Regions from separate parts of the Frondihabitans sp. VKM Ac-2883 genome, predicted to be linked through region 2. Evidence: predicted binding sites of a transcription regulator. Region 2 holds the regulator's gene; the other holds the start of a gene.
The links. Region 2 encodes HrcA, which represses chaperone genes, less so after heat shock. Its sites were predicted from a motif close to TTNGCACTCGNNNNNNNCGAGTGCNAA; they were not measured.
Positions count from the first base shown of each region.

Region 1: a site for HrcA is predicted at 6,032-6,058, ahead of groES (co-chaperone GroES). Genes of this name have one in related genera too.

Region 1 is NZ_JADKSF010000001.1:317,018-324,872, forward strand. It holds gene ITJ49_RS01610 (branched-chain amino acid ABC transporter permease) at 1-824, shown strand, start outside; gene ITJ49_RS01615 (ABC transporter ATP-binding protein) at 817-1,848, shown strand; gene ITJ49_RS01620 (ABC transporter ATP-binding protein) at 1,908-2,630, shown strand; gene ITJ49_RS01625 (ABC transporter substrate-binding protein) at 3,071-4,402, opposite strand; gene rarD (EamA family transporter RarD) at 4,514-5,515, opposite strand; gene groES (co-chaperone GroES) at 5,641-5,937, opposite strand; gene ITJ49_RS01640 (class I SAM-dependent methyltransferase) at 6,075-7,289, shown strand; gene ITJ49_RS01645 (hypothetical protein) at 7,400-7,591, opposite strand; gene ITJ49_RS01650 (DUF4190 domain-containing protein) at 7,588-7,855, opposite strand, start outside.
Region 2 is NZ_JADKSF010000004.1:172,678-180,532, reverse strand. It holds gene ITJ49_RS09350 (16S rRNA (uracil(1498)-N(3))-methyltransferase) at 1-34, opposite strand, end outside; gene dnaJ (molecular chaperone DnaJ) at 37-1,143, opposite strand; gene hrcA (heat-inducible transcriptional repressor HrcA) at 1,236-2,267, opposite strand; gene ITJ49_RS09335 (DUF4870 domain-containing protein) at 2,413-2,826, shown strand; gene hemW (radical SAM family heme chaperone HemW) at 3,071-4,297, opposite strand; gene ITJ49_RS09325 (DUF1990 family protein) at 4,300-4,950, opposite strand; gene ITJ49_RS09320 (hypothetical protein) at 5,159-5,317, opposite strand; gene lepA (translation elongation factor 4) at 5,355-7,205, opposite strand; gene ITJ49_RS09310 (pyridoxal phosphate-dependent aminotransferase) at 7,328-7,855, opposite strand, start outside.

The DNA of each region.
Region 1 (7,855 bases), on a different contig from region 2:
TCGCCATCGCGGTCGAGCGGGGTCTGCCGATCTTCGCGGCCGTCCTGGTCGCCATGCTCTGCGCGCTCGTCTTCGCGTTCATCCTCGGTCTGCCTACGCTCAAACTGCGGGGCGACTATCTCGCGATAGTCACGATCTCGGCCGCCGAGATCATCCGCATGGTCGGCCGCTCGAGCATTCTCACCGATCTCACCGGCGGATCGAACGGCATCACGGGCAACTCCTACAACGGCGCCTTCACCGCTCTCTCGCCCCTGCCGAACGGCACCACCACCATCCTGTGGTTCACGTACGACAACAACGGCGTCAACGGCTGGTGGATCCGCATCGTCGGCTGGAGCCTCGTCGCTCTCTTCCTCCTGCTGATCTGGGCTCTCGCCCGCAGCCCGTGGGGTCGCCTGCTCAAGGGCATCCGCGAAGACGAAGATGCGGTGCGCAGCCTGGGCAAAAACGTCTACAGCTACAAACTGCAGGCGCTGGTGCTCGGCGGTGTGATCGGCGCGATCGCCGGAATCATCTACGTGCTGCCGTCGTCGGTGCAGCCGGACGGCCTCGGTCGTTCGACGACGTTCTTCATCTACACGGCGCTTCTGCTGGGTGGTGCGGCGACCGTCTTCGGCCCCGTTCTCGGCGCAATCCTGTTCTTCGTCATGCGTCTTCTCATCCAGACGCTGGCGCAGGATTTCATCCCCGACTCGATCATGGGAGCCCAGCAGACCGTGCAGTTCTCGTACGTTCTCGTCGGAATCGCACTTATGTGCCTGATCATCTTCAGACCACAGGGAATCCTGGGTAACAAGAGGGAGCTGTCGTTCAGTGTCTGAGACCACAACCAACCTGAAGCCCGGTTACGACTACGACCGCGTCGAACTTCGCAAGAAGCTCGCGACCGTCTCCGAACAACCAGGATCCGCCAAACCGAACCCGATCCTCACCGTCGACAATGTGATCCGCAAATTCGGGGGCATGACGGCCGTCGATGTGCAGCACGTCGAGGTGCAGCGCGGCGCCATCACCGCGCTGATCGGCCCGAACGGCGCCGGCAAGACCACGTTCTTCAACCTCCTCACCGGTTTCGACAAGCCGAACTCGGCTCCGTCGCTGACCAACCGGGGCGAGGGCACCGCCCGCTGGGTCTTCGACGGCAAGGCGATGGGTGCGGTCGGCGCCGCGAAGGTCGCCAAGAGCGGCATGGTCCGCACGTTCCAGCTGACCAAGGCGCTCTCGCGCCTGACGGTGATGCAGAACATGCTCCTCGGAGCGCGCGACCAGCCGGGCGAGAACTTCTTCGTCGCGATCGTCAAGCCGCTCTGGAAGAAGCGCGAGGCCGAGATCGAGGCGAAGGCCGAAGACCTGCTGCAGCGCTTCAAGCTCTACGAGAAGAAGGACGACTACGCGGGCAGCCTCTCGGGCGGCCAGCGCAAGCTCCTCGAGATGGCCCGGGCGCTCATGAGCGACCCCGAGATGATCATGCTCGACGAGCCCATGGCCGGCGTGAACCCCGCCCTGACGCAGTCGCTGCTCGGGCACATCCAGAGTCTCCGCGACGAGGGCACCACCGTCCTCTTCGTCGAGCACGACATGCACATGGTGCGGCACATCTCGGACTGGGTCATCGTCATGGCCGAGGGCAAGATCGTCGCCGAGGGGCCCGCCGACACGGTGATGGACAACCAGGCAGTGATCGACGCCTACCTCGGCGCCCACCACGACACCGACCTCGGTGACGACTCCCTCCTCACCGACGACTCACTCGAAGAGCTCGAGGCCGAGGTCAAAGAAGAGGACGCCGCCCGGGCCGAGATCGACCACGGCGCAGACGGCAAGGCATCGGAAGGCAAAGCATGAGCATCCTCGACACCAGCACCCACAAGGGCACGGAGAAGTTCGCCGGCCAGGAGCCGATCATGCGCGCCGAGCACCTCGTCGCCGGCTACCTCCCGGGCGTCAACATCCTGAACGACTGCAACCTCGTCTGCTATCCGGGCGAGCTCATCGGCATCATCGGGCCAAACGGCGCGGGAAAGTCGACGCTGCTCAAGGCACTGTTCGGCGGCGTCAAGATCCACTCCGGGTCGGTCACGCTCGCGGGCCGCGACATCACCAACCTGAAGGCCAACAAGCTGGTCCAGGCCGGTGTCGGGTTCGTTCCGCAGACGAACAACGTCTTCCCGTCGCTGACCATCGTCGAGAACCTCCAGATGGGCATGTTCCTCCGCCCGAAGAAGTTCGAGGAGCGCCTCGACGTCATCTTCGATCTCTTCCCCGTGCTCCGAGACCGCCGCGACCAGCGCGCCGGCTCGCTGTCGGGTGGCGAGCGTCAGAGTGTCGCCATGGCACGAGCCCTGATGATGGACCCGAAGGTGCTGCTGCTCGATGAGCCGAGCGCCGGGCTCTCTCCCGTGCGTCAAGACGAGACGTTCATCCGCACGCGTCGCATCAACAAGGCCGGCGTCTCGGTGATCATGGTCGAGCAGAACGCCCGCCGCTGCCTGCAGATCTGCGACCGCGGCTACGTGCTCGACCAGGGCCGCAACGCCTATTCGGGCACCGGTCGCGAGCTGGCCGACGACCCGAAGGTGATCGAGCTCTACCTCGGCACCCTGGCGAAAGACGTCGACGGCGAGTAACCCCGCCCGCGTGCCCCGAGTGGCGGCAACTGCGACTTCGGCTTCGGCCGGAGCGGCAGATGCCGCCACTCGGCATGTGGGGCGGCTCTAGGGCTGGCTGAGCGGCGGACCGCAGGATCCTGCGCTCTCGATCGTCGGCGCTGTCGTCGCGCATGCCGGCCAGCCACAGACTGCGGGCGGCCTCGGGCTGCATCGCCGCATCCTCGATGGATGACAGGACGGACCGCAGGATCCTGCCCCCGCCGCTCTGAAACCCGCACGACCGGCACGAAGGCTCGCCGATCGGCACGGACGCCGCGGCTAGGCATGCTGTTCGTGCCGGCTGTGCGGGTTTCCGCCCGCCATGCGGGTCTCAGCCGTCCGCGCAACGCAGCCCGCAGCACACGCCAAAGGGCCCGGCAGGATCGCTCCCGCCGGGCCCTCTGTGGAGGGGTGGTGAATTACTTCACGTCACCCTGGATGCTGCTCTGGTAGACCGGCTTGTTGTCTTTGTCGAACTTGTAGATGCCGATGAAGGCGCTCGACGGGTCGTTGTTCTCGTTGAACGGTCCGATACCCGAGGGGCCCGTGTACTGGATGTCCGTGCCCGCGTCGAGGAGCTTCTTGCACTCGGCGTAGGTGGTGCACTTCGTACCACCGTCGGCACCTGAGACAGCGGCCATCTTCGACTGGATCGTCGGAGCGTCGGTGCCCTTGCCGGCTTCGGCGGCGAGAGCGGTCAAGATGATCGCGTCGTACGACTCAGCGGCGTACGAGTAGTCGCTGAGCGCCTTGCCGTTGTTCGTCTTGTACCAGGTGTTGAGGCGCTTCTTCAGGCTGTCGTTCGGCTGCGCGCCGGGGATGGTGCCCTGGGCGCCCGAGAGGGTATTGGCCTTGAAGTCTTTCGAGTAGTCGGCCGTGTTGCCGTCCGACATGTAGACGGTCGACAGGTCGGCGCCCTGCGAGACGAGCTCGGGAACGATCGACTTGGTCTCGTCGAAGGCCAGGATGACGATCGCGTCGGGCTTGGCGGCGAGCGCCGCGGTCACCTCGGACGAGAAGGTCGTCTGACCGGGAGGGAACTCCTGGCTCTTGCCCTTGCCGCCGTAGACGACCGAGCCGCCGGCTGCCTCGATGGCGGCCTGGGTCGAGTCGCGAAGGCCGGTGCCGTACGAGTCGTTGAAGACGAGGAACGCGACCTTGGCGGCACCGTCGTTGACGATGAGCTGGCCGAGAGCCGAACCCTGGACCGAGTCCGGCGGTGCGGTGCGGTAGTAGTACGACGAGTAGCCCGAGAGAGTCGACGCCGTGTTGGCGGGCGAGATCTCGATGGTGCAGCTGCCGGTGATCTGGTCGACCACGTTCAGCGTGACGCTGGACGACTCGGCGCCGAGCACGACGGAGACCTTGGCGGCCTTGAGCTTGGCGGCAGCCGCGCTCGAGACGGTGAGGTCGGTCGAGTCGCCGGAGTCGGTGGCGGTCGAGATCTCGGCGGGCTTGCCTACGACGCCGCCGGCCTTGTTGATGTCTTCGAGAGCGAGCCCGGCGCCGGCGATGGCGGGCGGACCGAGGTACGCGAGCGAACCCGTGAGCGGCAGCATGGTGCCGATCTTCATCGCGTCAGTGCTCGGCGACGAGGGCGCCTTGCAGTTGGCGGCCGGATCGGCCTTCGTGGTCGACGACGCTGACGACGTGTTGGAAGGCGTTGCCCCTGTCGAGGAACAGCCCACGAGGAGCATGGAGGCTGCCCCCATGACGGCTAGTCCCTTGAGGGCGGTGATGGATCGGATCATCCGTGAACCCTTTCTTGACGGTGGTGATGCGGCCGCGCGATGGTGCGCGGCCCAACCGTGTGAATGGGTTAGAACCTATGTGCAGATTGTTTCGACCGTGTGTTGCGGGCGTCACCTTGCGGTTTCGTTAGCAATTCGTGATGAATCACCTGCGTGCTTCTGCGGTTCGTCGGCGGCCATATCGGCTGCGGGCTCGGGTCGACCGCGCCGGGACGCACGGACGGCATCGGTGCTGAGCACGACGAGGGCCACCCAGATGAGCGCGAATCCGATCCACCGAGCGGGCGTCATCGGTTCGTGCAGGAGGGCGACGCCGACGATCAGCTGGAGGATGGGCGCGATGTACTGCGTCAACCCCAGCGTGGAAAGGGGCAGCCGCCGTGCCGCGCTCGCGAAGAGCAGCAGCGGAACAGCCGTGATCACGCCCGTGCCGACCACCGCCACGGTCTGCAGGGTGCCTGACGAGCCGAACGCGAGGCCGCCGGTCTGCGAGGTGAAGCCGGTCGCGCTCACGACGACGAGGGCGACAGCCGCGGGCATTGCCAGTGCAAGCGTCTCGATGCTCAGGCCGCTGACCGCGTCGACCCGGCCTCCGACCCTCTTCTTGATCAGACCGTAGAAGCCGAACGAGAACGCCAGGATCAGCGAGATCCACGGGAATTGGCCGTAGCCGATGGCGATCACCAGGATCGCGACGAGCGAGATGCCGACGGCCACCCACTGGAGCACCCGCAGGCGTTCGCGCAGCAGCAGCACGCCCAGCAGCACCGTCACAACCGGATTGATGAAGTACCCGAGGGCTGCCTCGACGACGTGCCCGGAGAGCGTCGCGAAGATGAAGGTGGTCCAGTTGACGACGATGAACGCCCCAGCGAGCCCCAGTGTGCCCGCGATGCTGCGATCGCGCAGCAGGGCCACGAATCGGCCGAACGAGCGCGTGACGGCAAGGAGCACGCCGCAGAAGACGAGAGACCAGAGGATCCGCCACGCCACGATCTCGACGGCGCCTGCGGGCCGCAGAAGCAGGAAGTACACCGGCAGCACACCCCAGAGGCCGTAGGCGATGACCGCGTAGATCAGGCCGGAACGGGCGGTGCCGATGTCGTCTTTCACTGGGAAAGACTATCGACGACCTCCGTCATCGGAGGGGTTCCGGACTGCCACACCCCAGCACGGGAGCGCCAACGACGAAGGGCCCCGTCTCAACTGAGACGGGGCCCTTCGCAGGGGGCTTCGACCTAGTGGACGATGACCGCCAGCACGTCGCGGGCCGAGAGCACCAGCAGGTCTTCACCCGAGTACTTCACCTCGGTTCCGCCGTACTTCGAGTAGATGACCTTGTCGCCGACGGCGACGTCGAGGGGAACGCGGTTTCCGTTGTCGTCGATGCGACCCGGTCCGACAGCCACGACCTCGCCCTCCTGGGGCTTCTCCTTGGCGGTGTCGGGGATCACGAGGCCGGAAGCAGTGGTCTGCTCGGCGTCGACCTGACGAATGACGATGCGATCTTCGAGCGGCTTGATGTTGACCGACACGGTTGACCTCTTCTTTCTCACAAGCGGCGTGACTCTGGAAATCTCTGGTTGGCACTTCACGCGTGTGAGTGCCAGAACAAACTCTAGAGCGTGGCTGGCACTCGGTCAATCCGAGTGCCAGGTGCGACGATGAACTCATGGAATCCTCCGAGCTCCGCGAGCTCCTCACGCCCGAGGGGCTGCGGCTGCTCGATTCGCTGCCCCCCTTCGACCAGAAGGCTGACGTGGTGTCCCAGGTCGCACGCCTCCGAAAAGCCGGCCACTCCCCCGAGCTCGTCGCCGCGGTGCTCGGCCAGTCGCGGCTGCGCGCCAAGGGTCGTACCAAGTTCGGTGACTTCGCCGAGCGCATGCTCTTCACCGAGGCCGGGCTCGAGCAGGCCACACGCCTGGCGGTCGCCTCCACCCACGCGGGCCGCTTCCGCCGGGCGGGTGTTACCCGGGTGGCCGACCTCGGCTGCGGCATCGGCGGCGACGCCCTGGCGTTCGCGGCCCTCGAGCTGGGAGTGCTGGCCGTCGACCGCGACGAGGTGACCGCGGCCGTCGCGACCTACAACCTCGCCCCGTGGAGCGGCGCCGAGGTGCGGCTGGGTGACGCCGAACAGGTGGATCTGGCGGGGGTGGACGGCGTGTTCCTGGATCCTGCGCGCCGGACGGCCGGCCACGCCAACACGTCACGGATTCAGGATCCGAGTCAGTGGTCTCCGACACTCGATACCGCGTTCGCCTTCGCTTCGCGTTTTCCGACCGGAGTGAAGCTCGGCCCCGGCGTCGACCGCGATCTGCTTCCGACCGATGCCGAATGCCAGTGGATCTCGGTCGACCGCTCCGTGGTGGAGGTCGGCGTCTGGTTCGGCGCTCTGGCTCGCCCGGGCGTCGGCCGCGCGGCACTCGTCTTCGGCCCGGACGGGCCCTCCGAGATGACGGCCCCCGGAGACTCGGACGACGTCGACGTGGCCGAGCTCTCGGAGTACGTCTACGAACCCGACGGCGCCGTGATCCGGGCACGTCTGATCGGCGATCTGGCCCGGGCCCTCAACGCTCATACGATCAGCCGCGACATCGCCTACCTGTCGTCGGCGACCGCTCGGGCCACTCCGTTCGCGCAGTGCTTCCGTGTGATCGAGACGTTCCCGCTCGACGAGAAGCGCCTGCGCCAGGAGCTCAAGACGCGCGGCATCGGCCGGGTCGAGATCAAGAAGCGCGGGGTCGACGTCGACCCGGCGGCGTTCCGCAAGAAGCTGCAGCTGAAGGGCGCAAACGAGGCCACACTGATTTTGACGCGGGTGGCGGGCCGACACACGGCGCTGCTCTGCGAGCGCGTCGTCGCGGCGGATCTCGGCGCGGGCGCCTAGCTCAGACGCTGCGTGAGATGGCCTGATCTCCCGCCGATCGGCACCACAGCTGCAGATACGGCCATCTCGCGGCGCTGCCACTCGAGGCGCCTTCGCTCGCTGAGCGGCACTCAGGCCCGGACGACAACCCAGACGAGCAGGGCGACGCACGCCACTACGACAAGCGCCGCCACGGCCAGCGCACCGATCCAGACACTGAGGATGACGCGTGTCGCCGTGGCCGGCAGGGTGCCCGGCGCACCCGGACGCACCCTGGAGCGGAGGGCAAGGAGCAGCCCGAGCCTCCAGAGGGCCGGGATCACGTGTTCGGGTAGGAGGAGGGGTCGAAGTCGCCGTTCGAGTATCCAGCCGAGAAGGCGACGATCACGAGGATGATGATGCCGATCGCGACGACGACGCCTGCGATGCCGAGGATGAGGCCGGCTAGCGAGAGTCCCTTACCGCCCTGGTTGCGCGCCTTGATCTGCCCGCGCGCGATGATCGCCAGGATGATGGCGGCGATGCTCGGCAGCACGACCGGGAAGATCGTGAGCCCTGCGATGCCCGTGATCAGCGAGGCGATCGCA
Region 2 (7,855 bases):
CGGTCAGCTCGTCGGCGAGGTAGAAGTGCGCCACGATCAGAAGTTCAGAAACCGGTCGCGGAGCTTGCCGAAGAGACCCTGCTGAAACTGCGAGAGCTGCGGCTTGTCGTGCTTGCGGCCGGAGGCGAACTTCTCGACCAGCTCGCGCTCCTTGTGGCTGAGCTTGGTCGGGGTGACCACCTGGATGCCGATCTTGAGGTCGCCACGACCTGTGCCCCGAAGCCTCGTGACACCGCGGTCTTTGATGGTGACGACGTCGGCGCTCTGCGTGCCCGGCTTGACCTCGACCGAGATGTCGCCGTCGAGCGCCTTGACCGTGGTCGTGGTGCCGAGGATGGCGTCGGCCATCTGCACCTCGAGTGTTGCCAGGAGGTCGTCGCCGTTGCGGCTGTAGACGTCGTGGTGCTTGACCTTGACCTCGAGGTAGAGGTCGCCGTTCGGGCCGCCGGCGGGGCCGACCTCACCCTGGCCGGGCATCTGCAGACGGATGCCGGTGTCGACGCCCGCAGGTACGTCTACGGGGATCGTGCGGCGGGCGCGGACGCGACCCTGAGCCTGGCAGGTCGGGCACGGGTTCGGGATGACCGTGCCGTAGCCGCGGCAGGTGCCGCAGGGGCTCGAGGTCATCACGTTGCCGAGGAGCGAGCGCACCTGGCGGTTGATCGACCCGGTGCCGTGGCAGATGTCGCAGGTCTGCGGGCTGGTACCCGGTGCGCAGCACGAGCCGTTGCAGGTCTCGCACAGCACGGCCGTGTCGACCTCGATGTCGCGCTGGACGCCGAAGATGATGTCTTCGAGGTCGACCTCGAGGCGCAGCAGGGCGTCCTGCCCACGCTCACGGCGTGACCTGGGGCCCTGGCGCTGCTGGTTTCCGCCGAAGAACGCATCGAAGATGTCACCGAAACCGGCGCCGCCGCCACCACCGGCCCCGAAGCCCGACTGCGGGCCGAGGTCGTAGCGCTCCCGCTGCTGCGGGTCGCTCAGGACGTCGTAGGCGTGCGTGACGTCTTTGAAGCGGTCCGATGCCTCGGGGCTCGGGTTGACGTCGGGGTGGAGCTCGCGTGCGAGCTTCCGGTACGCCTTCTTGATCTGTTCCGGGGTCGCGCTGCGCTCGACTCCGAGGACGTCATAGTGATCTGCCACTGGTCTCCGTCGTGCTTTCGTAAGGTGATTCGGTGAGTCTTGGGGAGGGATCCTGAAGCTCAGGATCCGACGGGAAAGGGTGCGAAATCGTCTCAGTCGTTGCCGAGAAGGCCACTCAGGTAGCGTGCCACCGCGCGGACGGCCGCCATGTTGCTTGAGTAGTCCATGCGGGTGGGGCCGAGGACGCCCAGCCGGGCCACCTCGCCACCCGACGCCGTGTAGCCGCTAGCGAGAACCGACGTCTGGCCGAGGCCGAACGAGTCGTTCTCACGTCCGATGCGCGCGATGACGTCGGCGTCGCCCGCCGGGCCGTCGCGCATCTCGCCGAAGAGTCGAAGCAGGGTGACCTGCTCTTCGATGGCTTCGAGGACGGGAAAGAGGTTGCCCGAGAAGTCGTCTTCGGTGAGCACGAGGTTCGCTGTGCCGGCCATGACCAGGCGTTCTTGCCGGCCTGCCGTCGCCTCGTCGACGAGGGCGGTGCAGACGGCCGCCACGAAGGCGGCGCGCTCGGGGCGGAACTCGGTCGGCAGCGCGGTCAGCACGGCGGCTGCCTCGGCGAGCGTCTTGCCGCCGACACGGGTGTTGAGCTTCGCGCGGAGCTCGCCGACGAAGGCCTCGTCGACCGCGATCGCCGTCTCGATGCTGCGTTGCTCGACGTGGCCGGAGTCGGTGATGAGCACCGTCATCAGGCGGGTCTCGCTGAGACGAACGAGCTCGACGTGACGAACCGTGGCTCGGGAGAACGTGGGGTATTGGACGAGCGCGACCTGGTTGGTGAGCTGCGACAGCAGCCGCACCGTGCGCGAGAGCACCTCGTCGAGATCGGACGAGTTGCCGAGGAACGTCTCGATCGCTGTGCGCTGGGCGACAGACAGCGGCCGCAGGTCGGCAAGCTGGTTGACGAATAAGCGATACCCCTTGTCGGTGGGCACTCGACCCGACGACGTGTGGGGCGCGGCGATCAGCTCTTCTTCTTCGAGCAGAGCCATGTCGTTGCGGATCGTGGCCGCGGAGACACCGAACTGGTGGCGCTCGACGATCGACTTCGAACCGACGGGCTCGCGCGACTCGACGTAGTCATGGACGATGACGCGGAGAACCTCGAGACCTCGCTCGCTGACCACGGTCGCCTCCCTCCACAAATTCGGAACGTCGCACGGCTGGCACTCGCTCCGTGAGACTGCCAATGGTACTCCACGCCCCCGACAAGCCCTGGTCGTGGGGCGGGGCGTGCCGCTAGGCTCGCTGACCGACGACGATTGGCGAGACATGACCGGCACACCTCCCCCTCCGCCCCCGACCGACGGCCCGTACGGCGGAAATCAGCCTCCCTACGGCGGCAACCAGCCGCAGCAGCCGCTCCGGCCCGAAGACGAGAAGCTCTGGGCCACGCTGATTCACGTGGGCGGCATCTTCTACTTCTTGCCGTCGCTGATCGGCTACCTGCTGTTGCGCGACCGCGGGCCCTTCATCCGCGAGCACACTCGCGTCGCCCTCAACTTCCAGCTGACGATGCTGATCGCCAGCTTCGTCGGCGGCCTCCTCTCGATCGTCGGTATCGGCCTTCTGATCGTGGGCGCCGTCTGGGTCGTCAACATCGTCTTCTCGATCATCGCCGCGCTGGCGGCCAATCGAGGCGAGTATTACCGCTACCCGCTGAGCATCGAGTTCATCAAGCCCTGAGGCGCTCTGCGAGCTGCTGCGCGTCGGCGGACCCCCGAGTGCCGCCAATTGCTGCATCGGCGCCGGCACCGGCACCGCGCGCATTGGACGGCACTCGGCAAAAGCTGCTCGGCCTGCCGCCAGCCAGGCACTGGCTAAAGCCCCGAGTGCCGTCATATGCCGGCACGGATCTTGCCGGGCGAGCATTTGGCGGCACTCGGCGAAACCGATCACCGAGCCAGGGCCGGGCGAGCAGCGGACGAGCTCAGTCGCCGAGCAGACGGCGCACGACGGCGTCGGCCAGCAGCCGACCGCGAAGCGTCAACCGGATCGTGCCCGCAAGCGCCCGCCTGCCGTCGACCAACTCGTCGGCGATGAGCCCGGCGACGGCCTTTCTGCCGGTCTCGTCGAGCTCGGAGACGAGCAGGCCGTCTCGGATCCTCGTCTTCAGCAGGACGTTCTCGACTGCACGGGTCTCGGCGTCGAGGGTCTCTCGACCGGCCGCGGGCAAGACGCCCGAGAGCACGCGCTCGGCGTAGGCGGCAGGGTGCTTGACGTTCCACCAGCGGACTCCCCCGACGTGGCTGTGAGCGCCGGGGCCGACTCCCCACCAGTCGTGGCCGCGCCAGTACGACAGATTGTGCCGGCTCGAATGCTCGTCGCCGCGCGCCCAGTTGCTGACCTCGTACCACTCGTAGCCCGCCGAGGCGAGGCGCGCGTCGGCCAACTCGTACATGTCGGCGGCCGTGTCGTCGTCGGGCTGAGCGACCTCGCCGCGCCGGATCTGCCGGGCGAGCTTCGTCCCGTCTTCGACGATGAGCGAGTACGCCGACAGGTGATCGGGCTCCTGCGCGAGGGCCTGGTCGAGCGAGCGCTCCCAGTCGCCGAGCGTCTCACCGGGCGTGCCGTAGATGAGATCGAGGCTGACGTCGAGCCCCGCGTCTCGGGCCCATTCGACGACGAGCGGGATCCTCGCCGGGTCGTGCGTGCGCTCGAGGGTCGCCAGGACGCTCGGAACAGCCGACTGCATGCCGAAGCTGACGCGCGTGAACCCGCTGTCTTTGAGCGCCCGGAGGTACTCGGCGTCGACCGAGTCGGGGTTCGCCTCGGTGGTGACCTCTGCCCCGTCTTCGAGCGACCAGGTGTCGCGCACCGCCGCGAGCATCGCCGAGAGATCGCTCGAGGGCAGCATTGTCGGTGTGCCTCCGCCGAAGAAGACCGTCGAGACGACGCGGTCGGGAAGACCGGAAGACCGAAGGATCCGGCCGGCCCCCTCGATCTCACTCACCGCCTGCCCGGCGTAATCGCTCCTCTTCACCCCGCGGAGCTCGTCGCCCGTATAGGTGTTGAAGTCGCAGTACCCGCACCGCACGCGGCAGAACGGCACGTGCAGGTAAACGCCGAAGTCGCGAGCGTCGGCCCCCTCGACGACGGATGTCGGAAGGGCACCGTCGGCGGGCGCGGGGCCGCCCAGAGGAAGAGTGCTGGGCACGCCTAGTCGCCGACCAGCACGCGGAGGTAGCGCTGGGTGAACTTGTTCTGCTGCGCGCGGAGGAACGGGGCGACGAGGCGCCACTTCCAGTTGGCGGGACGCGAGAACGCGCGAATCGTGAGCCAGACGGAGCCGTCGTCGGTCTGGTCGATGACCCACGACTCTTCGCCGCTCTCGGGGTGACCCTCGAGAGTGCCGTAGGCGAAGCCCTTGCGGGTCGGCTCGTCGATCACGTAGACCACACGCACCGGCGCGCGATTGGTGCGGCCGTAAGCCTTGATCGAAAGCGTGGCGGTTGTTCCGGCAGTCAGGAACGGCTCCCCTTCGGGCGAGAAGTGGGACTCTCCGTCGGAGGGCGAGTAGTCAGCACCTTCGAGCGGGTTGCCCTCGTCGTCAAAGGTGACGGGCGTGTATGCGCCCTCCTCGACGGTCGGCACGGAATCGACGTGGACATCGATGCCACTGCGCTCCTGCACCTTCCAGGTCATGATGGCCGACCAGGCCGCCTCGAAGCGGGCGTCGCCGTGGCCGATGCGGGTGCGGTACTCGACGGGGCGGAAGCCCTTCGGCGGGTACTGCATCAGGTCGGGGGCCTGCGTTGCCCCGACCTGCCCGTAGGTGGTCTGGGTGTCGGTGTGGGTCGCGCGGCGCATCCTTCGAGTCTAACGCCGGGCCCTGTGCTGCTCGCGCTCTGGGCCGAGTGCCGCCCTTTGCCGGATTGCGCGCGTGTGCGTCGGCATTAGGCGGCACTCGGCACCGCGCGCGACCGCACGACGCCGAATGTGCGAAAACCGCCCCTCGCGAGAGTCGCGGGGGCGGTTTTCGTACATTCGATGGGGCCGGGCCCCAGCGCTTGTGGGTTCAGCGCTTGCCGGTGACCGCCCGGACGATCCAGCCGATCACACCGATCGCAACCACGATGAGGCCGATGAACAGCAGGAACTTGACGGCGGCGCCGATGAAGCTCAGTCCGAAGAGGACGATTCCGACGATGATGAGGATGATAAAAAGAGCAGGCATGCCCCTAAGCATGCCCGCTCTCGTCGCCGGCCGCGTGCTACTTCTTCTCTTTTTTCTCCACGTCGCCCGAAAGCGCGGCGATGAACGCCTCCTGAGGAACGTCGACGCGACCGATGGTCTTCATGCGCTTCTTGCCCTCTTTCTGCTTCTCGAGCAGCTTGCGCTTGCGGCTGATGTCGCCGCCGTAGCACTTGGCGAGAACGTCTTTGCGCATGGCGCGGATCGACTCGCGAGCGATGATGCGGGCACCGATCGCGGCCTGGATCGGCACCTCGAACTGCTGGCGCGGGATGAGCTCGCGAAGGCGGCCCGTCATCAGCACGCCGTAGGCATACGCCTTATCGCGGTGGACGATCGTGGAGAAGGCGTCGACCTGTTCGCCCTGCAGAAGGATGTCGACCTTGACGAGGTCGGCCTCCTGCTCGCCGCTCGGCTCGTAGTCGAGTGAGGCGTAGCCCTGGGTCTTACTCTTCAGCGAGTCGAAGAAGTCGAAGACGATCTCGCCGAGCGGCATGTTGTAGCGCAGCTCGACCCGGTCTTCGCCGAGGTACTCCATGCCGAGCAGGGTGCCGCGGCGCGACTGGCAGAGCTCCATGATCACGCCGACGTAGTCTTTCGGCGCCAGGATCGCGGCCTTGACCATCGGCTCGGCGACCGACGAGATCTTCCCGTCGGGGAACTCCGACGGGTTGGTGACCGTGACCGTGTTTTTGTCTTCGGTGGTGACCTCGTAGACCACGCTCGGCGCAGTGGTGATGAGGTCGAGGTTGAACTCGCGCTCGAGGCGCTCCGTGATGATCTCGAGGTGCAGCAGGCCGAGGAACCCACAGCGGAACCCGAACCCGAGCGCGACAGACGTCTCGGGCTCGTAGACGAGGGCGGCGTCGGAGAGCTTGAGCTTGTCGAGCGCCTCACGGAGCACCGGGTAGTCGCTGCCGTCGATCGGGTAGAGACCGGAGAACACCATCGGCAGCGGCTCGGTGTAGCCGGCGAGGGCCTCGGTCGCGGGCTTCGCAGCGGTGGTGACCGTGTCGCCGACCTTCGACTGGCGAACGTCTTTCACGCCGGTGATCAGATAGCCGACCTCGCCCACGCTGAGGCCCTTCGACGAGATGGGCTCGGGCGACGAGACACCGATCTCGAGGATGTCGTGCACCGCACGGGTGGACATCATCTGGATCTTCTCGCGCGGCGACAGGGTGCCGTCGATCATGCGCACGTAGGTGATGACGCCGCGGTAACTGTCGTAGACCGAGTCGAAGATCATGGCGCGGGCCGGAGCGTCTTTGACACCCTTCGGCGCGGGGATGCGGTTGACAACGACGTCGAGGAGCTCTTCGACTCCGACACCGGTCTTGCCGCTCACGCGCAGCACGTCTTTCGGGTCGCCGCCGATCAGCTGCGCCAACTCGGCCGCGTACTTGTCGGGGTCGGCGGCCGGCAGGTCGATCTTGTTGAGCACCGGGATGATCTCGAGGTCGTTCTCAAGAGCGAGGTACAGGTTGGCGAGCGTCTGGGCTTCGATGCCCTGAGCCGCGTCGACGAGCAGGATCGCGCCCTCGCAGGCGGCGAGCGACCGGGAGACCTCGTAGCTGAAGTCGACGTGCCCCGGAGTGTCGATCATGTTGAGCGCATACGTCTTGCCGTCAAGCGCCCACGGCATGCGCACGGCCTGACTCTTGATCGTGATGCCGCGCTCTCGCTCGATGTCCATCCGGTCGAGGTATTGAGCGCGCATGGCGCGGTCTTCGACGACGCCCGTGATGCCAAGCATGCGGTCGGCGAGAGTCGACTTGCCATGGTCGATGTGCGCGATGATGCAGAAGTTGCGGATCGCATCGGGCGCGGTCGACTTCGGCTCGAGGGCGGTGACGGCTTTGGGGCTCACGGAGACTCTCTGATTGCAGACGGGAGTGCGGTCCGTCGATTCTCCCACGGACCGGCGACGGTGCGGTTCGTCGGCGCCGGGTCGGATCCTTCGTTTCTGTTCTGTGGGGCTGGAGACGAGCGTCAGGGCGCGGGAAGCGCCGAGAGCCCGCGAGTGAGGGCTTCGGCAGGTGAGGCGAGGCTGATGCGGATCCAGCCCTCCCCCGTGCGGCCGAATGCGCTGCCCGGTGCGACGGCGACGCGGTGACTCAGCAGGAAGTCTTCGGCCCAGGTCGCTACGTCGCCGCGCGAGGCGTGGGAGACGTCGATCCAGAGGTAGAAGGCGCCCTCCGGGTCGAGGTAGGTGAGACCGCGCTCGTCGAGAAGGCTGCGAGCCAGGTCGAGGTTCTCGCGATAGTGCTCGCGAGCGTCGGCCACCGGCTGGTTGTCGCCGGTCACGGCGGCGAGGGCGGCGTACTGGTCGGGCTCGGCGACGCAGCTGATCTGTGCCTCCTGCACCGTGCGCATCGTGTCGGCGAGACCCTTCGGCGTGACGAGATACCCCACGCGCACGCCCGTCATCGCGTACGTCTTACTGAGCGAGAACACGCTGAACACTCGATCGTCGTCGTCGAGGGCGGCAAGACTGACGTGCTTCGGCCCGTAGGTAAA